3 regions of the Alteromonas sp. G4i13 genome follow, and region 3 is predicted to be linked to each of the others. Evidence: predicted binding sites of a transcription regulator. Region 3 holds the regulator's gene; each other region holds the start of a gene.

Evidence for each region. The regulator sigma-54, encoded in region 3, starts transcription at its own class of promoters, with help from an activator protein. The targets are predictions, from matches to a motif close to GTTGGCACGNNNNTNGNNT.
Region 1: ACFI6J_RS18300 (DUF3192 domain-containing protein) is a predicted target of sigma-54. The motif match lies at 2,233-2,251, and genes of this name have one in related genera.
Region 2: ACFI6J_RS01515 (manganese efflux pump MntP) is a predicted target of sigma-54. The motif match lies at 2,493-2,511, and genes of this name have one in related genera.

What each region holds. Positions count from the first base shown of each region.
Region 1 covers NZ_JBHNYX010000048.1:23,050-27,246, forward strand. Annotated here, with positions in the region: gene ACFI6J_RS18290 (PAS domain-containing sensor histidine kinase) at 1-692, opposite strand, end outside; gene ACFI6J_RS18295 (GNAT family N-acetyltransferase) at 820-1,458, opposite strand; gene ACFI6J_RS18300 (DUF3192 domain-containing protein) at 1,824-2,186, opposite strand; gene ACFI6J_RS18305 (hypothetical protein) at 2,402-2,686, shown strand; gene syd (SecY-interacting protein) at 2,683-3,231, opposite strand; gene queF (NADPH-dependent 7-cyano-7-deazaguanine reductase QueF) at 3,354-4,196, shown strand.
Region 2 covers NZ_JBHNYX010000002.1:114,740-118,936, forward strand. Annotated here, with positions in the region: gene ACFI6J_RS01505 (TonB-dependent receptor plug domain-containing protein) at 1-1,333, opposite strand, end outside; partial or broken gene ACFI6J_RS01510 (TonB-dependent receptor plug domain-containing protein) at 1,644-1,856, shown strand; gene ACFI6J_RS01515 (manganese efflux pump MntP) at 1,865-2,422, opposite strand; yybP-ykoY riboswitch at 2,475-2,602, opposite strand; gene ACFI6J_RS01520 (DUF1439 domain-containing protein) at 2,954-3,511, shown strand; gene ACFI6J_RS01525 (protein adenylyltransferase SelO family protein) at 3,625-4,197, shown strand, end outside.
Region 3 covers NZ_JBHNYX010000027.1:38,248-42,444, reverse strand. Annotated here, with positions in the region: gene lptC (LPS export ABC transporter periplasmic protein LptC) at 1-86, shown strand, start outside; gene lptA (lipopolysaccharide transport periplasmic protein LptA) at 55-609, shown strand; gene lptB (LPS export ABC transporter ATP-binding protein) at 612-1,337, shown strand; gene ACFI6J_RS13905 (RNA polymerase factor sigma-54) at 1,411-2,892, shown strand; gene hpf (ribosome hibernation promoting factor) at 2,923-3,210, shown strand; gene ptsN (PTS IIA-like nitrogen regulatory protein PtsN) at 3,224-3,667, shown strand; gene rapZ (RNase adapter RapZ) at 3,752-4,197, shown strand, end outside.

The DNA of each region.
Region 1 (4,197 bases), on a different contig from region 3:
TCAAAGTAAGTGCTGAGTTTATCGGTGTAACGACGTAACACGTGCATGTTGCCATACACAAAGCTGATGGGATTGTTCAGCTCGTGGGCTACACCTGCCACCAGACGACCCAGAGAAGCCATTTTTTCTGACTGAATAAGTCGTTGCTGGGCGAGCTGTAATTCAGCATGGGCAATATTAAGCTCTTTATAGGCTCTTTGCAGCTCACCAAGAGGGCGTCCTACCAGCACCATGCCCACAGACTTACCGCGGTGATTTAAGCGCGCCGTACAATTTACCGATAACGGTACACTGCCCGACTTGCCCTGTAATTCCAGCTCGTAGTCGCGCACAGACTGAGCACGCAGGCGTTCGTAAAAGCCCTGTACCTTGTCGTGCAACTCCGGGGCGATAAAGGTTAAAATAGAACGACCAATCAGAGCCGATTCAGACTCCCCCACCAGCTCGGTTAATGCCCGGTTTACGCCTTCAATGATACCGTCGTTATCACACACGACGAGCACATCGTTCATAGCACTTTGAATACTGTCAGAAAAGCTTTTGGCCTCTTCCAGCTCAACGTTTTTTTCTTCGACTTCGACCTGTGACTGCACCAGATCCGCATAGGCTTCATCCATTTTCTGGATGACACTTACCCAGGCATCTTCATTCTGAATGGCTTGTACCGGATTGAAGTCTAAAGAGTCTGACATATCTGCAGCGTGTAATTATCTATACAGGCACTATACCTGACGGGATTCGGCCCGCAAGGCTGACAAGGCATTTTCTCGTTAAAAGCAGGGCGGATTGCTCGCCCTGCACGGTATTCCCGGCGAACGATTAAGGCCTTGGACGGAACATAACCTGCCCGGTTTTATTAGCAATTTCCACCTGCGCGACTTTTTGATAAAAGCCGTCAGAAAAGAACGTTTCATATTTAGGTACTGTCACAAATACGCCCACCCCTTCTGAATCACGATGCTCAAGTAAGACACTGTCGATAGCCCGCATCAGCAGATGACCAAGACCGTGTGACTGATAGTCCGGATGCACCGCAATGAACGACAGCAGATGATACTTTTCAGCTGGCATGGCAGAACGAATTTTTTCCTCTTTCTCGAGCATTTGCCGGGTGCCGTAATACCCGGTGGTCAGCAGCATTTTTAACCGCCAGTGCCAATAACGCCCAGCCCCTGCAGCATTGTCTGGCCCCGTGAGGCAGGCAACAGACAATAATCGCCCCTCATCAAACAGGCCAATAATGGGTTGCTCGGCTTCCCAGAATGCGGTGAGTTCTTCGCGAATAGCCGACCGTAACCGCGATTCGTAGCCTTCTTTTTCACTCTGGAATATTTGTAAAAAAATTGGATCGTCGTGGTAGGCGTTGTAAATGATGGATGCAGCCACTTTCAGATCTTCCGCTGATAAGTATGCTGCTCTGATTTTATCCAGGTTTTGTTGGATTTCCGCTTGTACCATAGCCTGTCTCCCGTGTTGTGGTGATGCGTAAACGCCTGTTTTGCGACCCGGGCCGCCCTCTCACTCAACCGCTCAGCGCTGCCGCTGAACAACAGCAAACTGAAAACAACAAGATTGGTCTTAAGAGATACGTAATAGACGCACAAAAAGTGCATCAGTTCCCCACTCTAGCCGAAAAAATAACACCATGTAAATATACCGTTAACAATATTTATACATTTGAATAAGTTTAGCGATGATAATTGAGTACAGTGATCGGGCAGGTAGTGCAACGAGCCATCATTAATGATGGCCGGCCAGACAGCAACAAGCCCGATAAACGGGATGTTTATCGGGCTTGTCAGTAAGTGTAAACGGTGGGCGGATTAGATTTTACGGACCGCTTCTTCACCCCAACCAATTAAGCGATTATCTTTGAAGACCAGGGGAGTACACTCGTCCTTGGTGGTGATACCGTCGTCCTCGGTACGCTGCGTGCGATAGTAAAGAATCCGGTAAACGTGATCGCCCTCGCCTACCATTTCGTTGAAGTCGGCTACACCCATCTTACGGGTAACGTCTTCAAAGTGCGCATTCACTTCCAGATTGCTGATATGTTTACGATTATTATACTCACGCTGCTCCCAGCTGGCCTGGTAATGTTCTTTGTCATTACCTCCTACGGAAATGACACAACCAGACAGTAACATGGGTGCTACCAGAGCAGTACAAAGCATTAATTTTTTCATAGTGGTTCCCTGTTGAAAAATAATAAGTCACTAATGAACTTCAGGTAATCAAGAATGAGGCCAACTATAACTTATTGAATTTTAAAGAAATTAAAAAATAACCACTTGGCGGCGGTGCTAACTATCGGTATGATTAGCGAAATTTTCGTTGTTTTGACTAACTGACTAAAGGCCAAGCCCGCCTGGTGTGTTGGTCACCAGTAAAGAGTAAATGCATGTCCTCTAAAGAAAACCATAAAACCCTGGTCGAAATCTGCCATTTATTGGCGGCCGAGGGCTTAACGCCGGGTGTAGGCTTATTGCGTGGTAAAGCGCCTTTCAAGGTAAGCGTGCTGGACGCCATTGAGGCGATAAAGGTCTTTAATCAGCAGAATGTGCAGGTCAAAGCCCAACCCAAAACACCGGGCGACAAAGAGCGCATCGCTGAGCTGGAAAAACGGGTGGAACAGTTAGAGCAGGCCCTCGCGGTGATGGAGAGCCGGCTGGCAAAGCTCAGTTAAACGGCTGGCGTCAGGCCATCAATAAAGGTCGCCAGATCAGGTGCCAGACAACGAGTGGGCAATTTCCCCACCTGTTCCAGTACTACCTCACCTGAGGCATTATCTACAGACAAAATAAAGTCGTCTTCATCGGTTAAGCCAAAAAATAACGTGGGCGGCTGTTTTAGTCGCTGCTTCATTAACAAATGGCCAATCAGGTTTTGTTGTAGTCGCTCGAAGTCCTCTTCACTGCAAACCTGCAATAATTCACAGTTGCCTTGTTCAGCCTTAACCGGCAGATTAAAACTCCAGTAAGTGGTAAAGAATTTGCAAAATTGCTCGTTCAGCGTGATGTGCAAGGCGTTTTCGATATTGGCAAAGGTATATTCACCTTCCATCGGCACGGGCTGCCAGGTGCAGGGCTCTCCCTGGCTGGCGTTCCCCACATAACAGGGGGATGCTAATTCCGCTTCAAACTCAGTGGTCATCAGCGCGGGATGAGACGCTGCCGCTTGTTGTAAATCGCGCATTAACTTATGCAATGATTGTTGAACTATATTCTCCATTGCGATTCCATATCAGGTATACTAAACCTCTATAGTAAAGAATTTATGGCACTTTAAACACCAGCTTGGCATATTGAATGCGCGTGCCATGATTAATCAGTGGTAAAAAGTTACAGGACAGCATGACAGTAAAGCACTCTTCGTCACCGTCTCTTCCCGCCAACCTGACACTGGGTCAAAAGGTTGACTACATTGAACAGTACACGCCTGAGCTGTTGCAAGGTGTGCCGCGCTCGCTAAGCCGTGAACAAATTGGCGTTTCACAGCCCCTGCCTTTTGGCGGTGTGGATATCTGGAACGGTTATGAGCTTTCGTGGCTTAATCCGAAAGGCAAACCGCAGGTCGCCATTTTGCAATGCCAGGTGCCAATTGATTCGCAAAACCTTATCGAGTCTAAGTCTTTCAAGCTTTATCTGAACAGCTTCAATCAGTCGGTATTTGGCAGTGCAGATGAAGTGGCCCGACACTTAAGCAAGGATTTATCGGCCTGTGCCCAGGCACCGGTTAAGGTGCAATTATTCAGCGCCGGTCAGTTTGGCGCCCTTCACCTTGGTGAACTCGACGGCACCGTGATTGACGATCTGGACATTGAAATCAATGCCTATGAGCCGAGCCCGGAGCTGCTCACAACCGGCGACCAGCAGGTTTCTGAAACCCTGGTGAGTCATTTATTAAAGTCTAATTGCCTGATCACCAGTCAGCCTGACTGGGCCAGTGTGCAAATTCATTACGAAGGCGCGGCTATAGACCACGCCGGACTGCTGGCTTATCTCATCTCGTTTCGCCGGCATAATGAATTTCACGAGCAGTGTATCGAGCGAATTTTTTGTGATTTAATGAATCGATGCAAGCCGCACAAGCTAGCAGTCTATGCGCGCTACACCCGCAGAGGCGGATTGGATATCAACCCGCTACGGGCGAATTTTGATTTCAATGTATCGAACAATCGGTTAGCCCGGCAGTAGC
Region 2 (4,197 bases), on a different contig from region 3:
TTTTGCTGACTTCTCGCTGTAACTGGTTGTTACTTCTAAACAGACCCCTTGTGGTGCTGCCGCCTACAGCAGTGTAGCCAGCCACCTGCGTCGCCTCTGCATACGAAAGATAGAGTGTACGCGAGGCATTGCCCCCTGTTTGGGTAAGCCAACTAATATCGCCCACAAAAGACAGTCGGTCGTCGTCGCGATTTGTATCGTCAAACGCCGCACCTAAACGAACGGTAAGCGATTCATTGCTGTTCAACTGAGTTCGATACTCGGGCACTAGGCTTATTTTGTAGTAGTCGCGAGAGGTGAAATTGTTCTCTAGCGTGGTTGATGTGATGTCGTCTGCAGTAAACTGTGCTGCGTAGTTGATACCAAATTCTTGCGATACATGATGAGTACCGGAAAACGCCAATGACTTCACTTTGGTTTCGTGAAACGCCTGAAACGCTTCAGGATTTTCACGTGAGTATACGTAATGGTCGTCATTTTCTCTGTAGTAAGCAGAAACTTCAAAGGTGTTTTTCATGCTCTCTTCGCCGTAGCGCTGTTTGTGATTTAGCATGACCAAACGGGTTTGAATGTCTTCTGTCTCGTTTACATTAAAAGGCGTGTACAAGTTAGGCCAGCCAAAAAACTTTTGCTGAAAGCCATAAAACACGTCGGTTTGTGAGTCATTACTTGCCAGCTGAATACGCCCTGACGCGCGTTCGAAATTATGATCGCCATTAGCAATAGTGCCATCACTTTCAGAGCGAGAATACTCTCCTTCAACGCCAACAGACCAACCGGGTAAATCACTAAGCGCGTGCTTTACTGCACCGTGTACACGCTGCAAATTGAAGTTGTTATTACCTATTCCCACTGACACACTGCCTGCTGTTTGGATGGGACGCCAGCCGTAAGACACCGTACCTACAGAGCTATTTACGCCGTAAAGCGCGTTATCGACGCCCGTGAAAATACTCGGCTTCGTCAACATTTCTGGCGCAATCGGAATTTCAGCGAAATAGTGCCCCGTTTGCGGGTCGATCAGCGTTGCGCTTCCTATGCGAAAACCCGTGTTTTCGAATATACCGCCGCGAATAGTCACGTCAGCCTGCGCTTCTGCCATGTTCCTTGATTGCAAATCGACTCGCGGATCGTATTCTAAGTTAGATATAGGTGAATTAAACGTCCCTACCGGCTTGTTGTTCGCCGTCGCCGCCCCTTCAATCGTAATTTTTTCTACGCCTTTTTCGTTGCTGTCCACGCCAGCGTTAGCGTTTGATGAATCAACACTTTCAGCGGCCATGGCGGCAAAAGGTAAAGTACAAAAGAGCAAAGATAGGGTTGTGTGACGCATTCAGTGTCCTAGTTAAAAATTTAGGTTCAGCCTGCAGGCAAGAGTAATAAAAACGCGAAGTGTATAGCATTAGTAGACCGAGGAAAACGCTGCGCAGGTCAGTTTAGACCAGTAAGTTTATTTTTACTCACAGCTCTGCACATTTCCATTTATCAATATAAACAGCCTGTATGTATCTGTAGCAGCCCGCAATAATCATCAATCTCACCTTATTGTTTGCTTACCTTCCTTGCCAAAAGAAACGAGATAACATAACATTCGCGACCTCTACAAAACCTGCCAAAGACACGTAATACCTTGCTTATGCTTGATCTTAAAAGAAGGGATCTCGCGCTTCATCGATGCACTAGATTTTGCGCCCACCATTGTTAGACAAAACAACTCTGGCGGCATGTTCGATAGCTTTGCGATCCGAGGTTTTTCTGGCGATGAAAATAACCCATCGGGTTATCTAATAAACGGTTTCAACGTGCGTGGCTATAGCGGTAATAGAAGCACGGTTAACGTTCAAACCACAAAGATCAACACGCTCTAGAGTGTGTGACTCACAAAGATCCAAGTACCAACCGAAACAAGCACAATGCCACCAAATGTCTCTGCTCGCTTACCTATCAATGTTCCCATAACACTGCCCAACATAATGCCAATAGTTACCATAGAAAAAGTGGCTATCCCAATTAACGTCGCAGCAATAGCAATGTTCACGTCAATTAGCGCGAGACTTGCACCCACTGCCATTGCGTCGATGCTTGTGCCTAACGCAGTAATACACAACAAAATAAAGGATTGTTTTTGAGACGTCGACTCTTCTTCGGCAGGTTTCAGGCTCTCGAGTACCATATGAATACCTAAACCAGAAAGAATTATTAGCGCAATCCAATGATCCCATGCTTCAACGTATGAAGACGCCGCGCGACCAATGAACCAGCCTATAAATGGAGTTGTTGCCTCTATAAGTCCGAACAAAAGGCCAATTTTGAGGGCAAAACTTAAACGAGGGCGATTGATTTTGACACCTTTGCCTATCGCGGCGGCAAACGCATCTGTTGACATAGCAAAGGCTAGCAAGATAAGAGCGAAGATACTCATAGTTTTAGAACTCCGGTCAGGCTAATTGAGTCCACGACAAATCCGCACGCCTGACCTTTACGCGTGGACTTATCGATGGTCTCGCCAACCAAGAGGTGTTTGTACCATGGTAATGTGACCAATTATGTTGATACAAACTTTTCCATTCGAAACGGAAACAGGCTACTCCCCAACCGAGGGGCCTACGGTAATACAGCCGCTATAAACTAATCAAGTTGATTGCGACAAACTGTCCAACTTGAGATATAAATGACGCCATGTTCACGCTCTTTCGATTGCACGTATTCCAACAGTGGTCATACACACAATTTTATTAAGTGTCGGCAACCAAGTATTTTTTTCCAGCGTTACGCTTTGCGCCTCTCTCCTACTCATGGACTCCCTGAATAAGCCGTTGTCTTAGCGAATTAACGATTTCATTGTTCATCCCTTTCCTCTGCCCGTACAATAGAGGCACTTCTTTGTTGCAGCGCCAGTATTTCCGGCTCGCACGGTGTAATTCGACAACTCATTGCTAAAAGAGACTTTTTTATGAGAATTCTACTTTCCATTGCCTTCGCTACCATTCTTGCAGGCTGCGCTACTCTCTCTCAACTGGCAGTTTACACTGTATCTAATGCCGAGTTAGAACAAGTGCTTGATAGCCAAGTGAGTAAGTTGCAGAAGCAAACGTCACTTGCTGGTATTCCTCTTTATTTAGACGTGGAAGATATGACAGCAACCATAGGCCCAGATGGCAGAGACGTGGTTCAGCTAGGCGCTATTGCCACTGCGCGTATTAGTGCATTTGGGTTGAACTACCCTGCAAAAGTAAGTCTTGCTTTGGAAGGCACGCCTTATTACGACAGTGAAGAAAAAGCGATTTTTGTGCGCTCATTGTCTCTACTTGATAGCACAATTGATGCTGGCGGCTTTAAGGGTAATTTAGCCCCTGTAAGTGGCGAATTCATGCAGCTCATCAATGGCTATTTAGCCAATAACCCTGTTTATCGCCTAGATCCTGCGAACAAAGCGGTAAGCATGCTTTCAACGGTACCTTTACAGCTAACTGTAGAGCAAGGGCAGCTTGCACTTCGACCTAAACAATAATCATTGAAAAAACGTATGAAGTGTCGAGATTGTTAATGGTTAAAGGTGCAAAAGTAACCTGAGCCTCGATGCTCGCAAACAGATTTTCCCATTCAGTGAAATAGGCAGGCATAGTGACAGAACGTATCAAAACACTAGATGAATTCGCAAAGCACGTAGATTACTCTTTGCTGAATACCCTTACCCCAGACCCGCAGTCGACGTGCGATGGTGACGACCATGACCCGCGCCAAGTGTTCTCAGGTCACTATGTGCCAGTTACTCCGACCCCATTAACTGCACCGACGTACGTTGCTCATAGCGAAACGCTGTTTGCCGAATTAGGCTTAGACGATAGCTTGGCAACATCTAAAGATTTCACCCAGCTGTTCTCAGGGGACATGTCGGATGTACCTGCTCCAATGAAGCCCTTCGGCTGGGCAACCGGCTACGCACTTTCTATTTACGGTACGGAGTACACACAGCAGTGCCCGTTTAGAACAGGTAACGGCTACGGCGACGGCAGAGCAATTTCTATCGTTGAAGCAGTATTAAACGGCAAGCGTTGGGAAATGCAGTTAAAAGGTGCGGGTCGCACGCCTTATTGTCGCGGCGCAGACGGGCGCGCCGTATTGCGCTCAAGCGTGCGCGAATTTTTAGTGCAAGAACACATGCATGCGCTTGGCATTCCGACCTCACGTTCGCTG
Region 3 (4,197 bases):
TAAGTAATGGGTTTAACGCGAATTTACGCACACAAGAATACGAGCTTTTAGATCATGTACAAACCACTTATTCCCCTAGCAACTAGTTTATTGCTTGCCATCGCTAGCGGTGCGGTACACGCCAGTGAAGATGATTTTTCGCAGCCCATAAAAATAGGCTCGAACACCCAGTTTATCGACGGTAAAAATAAAACCGCGTTGTACAAAGACGACGTACTCATAACTCAAGGCTCTTTGGTTATTGAAGCTGACGAAGTGGAAGTAATTGCCACTGACGGTGGTGGTCGTGAAATATTTATTGCTAGAGGAAAGCCTGCAAGCTATTCCCAGCAATTGGAAGACGGCACGCCAGTTTCGGCAAAAGCTAATGAAATACGCTATGAAGTGGTGAACCGAACGATTTCTCTTGCTGGAAACGCAGAGTTGAAACAAGACACCAGTAAAGTACAGGGTGACAACATCACGTTCGATATGATTACCGAGCAATTGCTAGCGACTGGCGGCGCAGGTAAGGATGGTGAGGGTCGAGTGACCACAGTATTCACACCTGAGACCATTCGCAAAACTTCGTCTAAGAAAGACAAAAAAGACAACGAGGGCAATGAATAGCAATGGCAACTTTGAGCGCTAAAAATCTTGCTAAGGCTTACAAGTCAAGACAGGTTGTACGAGATGTAAGCCTGTCTGTCTCAACGGGTCAAATTGTCGGTCTTCTTGGCCCAAATGGCGCTGGTAAGACCACCACATTCTACATGATTGTTGGTTTAGTGAATTTGGATAAAGGCAAGATTGAAATTGACGACAATGAGCTAACTCATCAGCCCATGCACGAGCGTGCACGCCGCGGAATAGGCTACCTACCGCAGGAAGCCTCTATTTTCAGAAAGCTCACGGTACATGAAAATATCATGGCCATTTTGCAAACCCGTAAAGATTTAAATTCACAACAGCAAGAAGAAGAAGCTGATGCGCTACTTGATGAATTTAATATTAACCATATACGTAATAGTACGGGGATGAGTTTGTCAGGGGGCGAACGCCGTCGCGTTGAGATTGCCCGCGCTCTGGCAGCAAAACCGCAATTTATTTTGTTAGATGAACCATTTGCTGGTGTTGATCCAATATCAGTTAATGATATAAAGAAGATAATACAACATCTTCGCGATAGGGGGATTGGAATCCTTATCACGGACCATAACGTACGAGAGACATTGGATGTTTGTGAAAAGGCGTACATTGTGAGTCATGGCGAGCTTATTGCGCAAGGAACGGCGGAACAGGTTTTAAGTAATCAAAAAGTAAGGGATGTATACCTAGGCGAACAATTCAGGCTATAGTTAATGTAACCGAATTGTCATTTTTCAGTTTCGCTCTGGTATATTCAATTTAGAGCATTTAAATAAGACGTAGATGAAACCATCTTTACAGCTAAAATTTAGCCAACAACTTACCATGACACCACAGCTTCAGCAGGCCATTAAACTGCTGCAGCTTTCTACACTTGATCTTCAACAAGAGATCCAAGAAGCGCTCGATTCTAATCCGCTATTAGAAGTTGAAGAAGGTAATGACGAGCCGCAACTAGAAAAGAACAATATCGACAACGATGACAGCGGCTCTGAGGCCACTGCTTCTGCATCTAGTGACACACTAGAAGCCGGCGATGCACTTGAGAAAAACGATCTTCCCGATGAGCTGCCAATCGACAGCACATGGGACGAATACTACTCTGCTTCATCTTCGCCTGCTCCGGGTCCATCCAATGACGACGAGCAAATCTTCCAAGGTGAGACTACTGAAGATATTCAAGAGCACCTTCTTTGGCAAATGCGCCTTACCCATTTCTCGGATACCGATCGCGCAATCGCTACAGCAATCATCGACTCTATTGACGAGTCAGGTTATTTAACCGTTACCCTTGATGATATTTTAGAAGCGGTCAACGATGATGATATGGAAGAGCCAATTGAAATGGACGAAATAGAATGTGTGCTAAAGCGCATTCAGATGTTCGACCCTATTGGTTCTGGCTCACGCTCTCCACAAGAATGTTTGATGGTGCAATTGCGCCAATTTTCAGAAGACACACCGTGGCTTGCTGAAGCAAAGCAACTGATTGAAGAGTACTCTGACTTACTGAGCAGCAAAGACTATCGTACGCTTATGCGTAAAAGCCGATTGAAAGAAGATCAGCTACGCGAGGCAATGCGTTTACTGCAAACCTTGAATCCTCGCCCAGGTAGTGCTTTAGTTACTAAAGAGCCTGAGTACGTTATTCCTGATGTCTCAGTAACCAAGAAAAATGGCCGTTGGGTGGTTGAGCTGAACCCCGACAGTCTGCCTAAGTTAAGCGTAAATCAACAATACGCAGCAATGAGTCGCCGTGCCAAGAATAGTAGCGATTCACAATTCATCCGCTCACACATGCAAGAGGCTAAGTGGTTCATAAAGAGCCTTGAATCTCGTAACGAAACCTTAATGAAGGTTGCAAACTGCATTGTGCAGCAGCAAATGGGCTTTTTTGAGCACGGCCCGGAAATGATGAAACCAATGGTGCTAAATGATGTCGCAGAAATGGTAGATATGCACGAATCCACTATTTCGCGAGTGACAACGCAAAAGTACATGCATACGCCACGTGGAATCTTCGAATTGAAGTATTTCTTCTCAAGCCACGTTGCAACAGAGTCTGGTGGTGAATGTTCATCTACAGCGATTCGTGCATTGATCAAGAAATTAGTGGCCGCTGAAAAGCCTAGCAAGCCGCTAAGTGATAGCAAGATTGCTTCATTGTTGGCCGAACAAGGCATTAAAGTTGCCCGGCGAACAATAGCAAAGTACCGGGAATCGTTGTCGATCCCGCCGTCGAACCAACGCAAAAGCCTTATTTAATCGGGCTTAATAATATAAGGAAGACGAAATATGCAAATCAACCTTACTGGTCATCATGTCGAAATCACCGACTCTTTGCGTAATTATGTCGATACGAAGTTCAGCAAACTTGAACGTCACTTTGATCACATTTCTAATGTGCATGTCATCCTGAACGTTGAAAAATTAAATCAAAAAGCCGAAGCGACCGTTCATTTAAGTGGCGCTGAAGTATTCGCATCCTCAGAAAATACCGACATGTATGCGGCGATTGACAGCATGGTTGATAAACTCGACCGGCAGGTAATCAAGCATAAGGAAAAACTGAAAAAACATTAGTAGTTAATTAAGCATGGATATACAAGCCATCGTAAGTCTGGACCGCACCGAGTGTGCGGTTCAGTGTAATAGTAAAAAGCGAATTCTTGAGATCATCGCTGATATCGCTGCCAAGCAAAACGAGAACATTGATCAGGCAACGGTACTTAACAGTTTGATGGCTCGAGAGCGTATGGGTAGTACAGGCATTGGCAATGGTATCGCCCTGCCCCACGGGCGCCTGCCGGGCCTTGAGAAAGTGATTGCCATTGTTGTAACCAGCACGCCAGCAATCGACTTTGACGCCCTTGACGAGAAACCCGTAGACATCTTTTTTGCGCTACTCGTTCCCGAGGAACAGACCGAAGGACACCTTCAAACGCTGGCCACCGTGGCTGGTAAACTAAGCGACAAAGAAACGATTAAAGCAATACGTCGCGCAACGACAAGCGACGATATTCTATCTGCATTAAGTTAAACATTAAGCGCCTATTAACCGTTTAGTAGGCGCCTAATTCAACAACGCGTATGTGATAAAACCAGAGTATTAGGGAGAAAGTAGGTGAAGCTGATAATAATCAGTGGTCGTTCGGGGTCTGGTAAGTCTGTCGCACTTCGCGCATTGGAAGATTTAGGTTATTACTGTGTTGATAATATCCCGGTAAACTTACTTCCCACCTTAACCCATACAGTTGTTGACGAGTACGATCAGGTTGCGGTAAGTATCGATGTGAGAAACTTACCTAAAAATCCTGACGATTTGGTAGAAATTCTAGACTACCTGCCTTCTTCGTGGTCGATGACCATTGTTTACATTGACGCGAGCGATGATGTACTGGTTAAGCGTTTTAGCGAAACACGTCGTCTTCACCCTCTCGCCAAGCTTAATAAATCGCTTTCAGAAGCCATTAAAGCCGAGTCAGCCCTACTTGCTCCTATTGCTGAACGCGCAGATTTATATTTAGACACTGATAAGCTTACCATTCACCAACTGGCAGAGTTAATTCG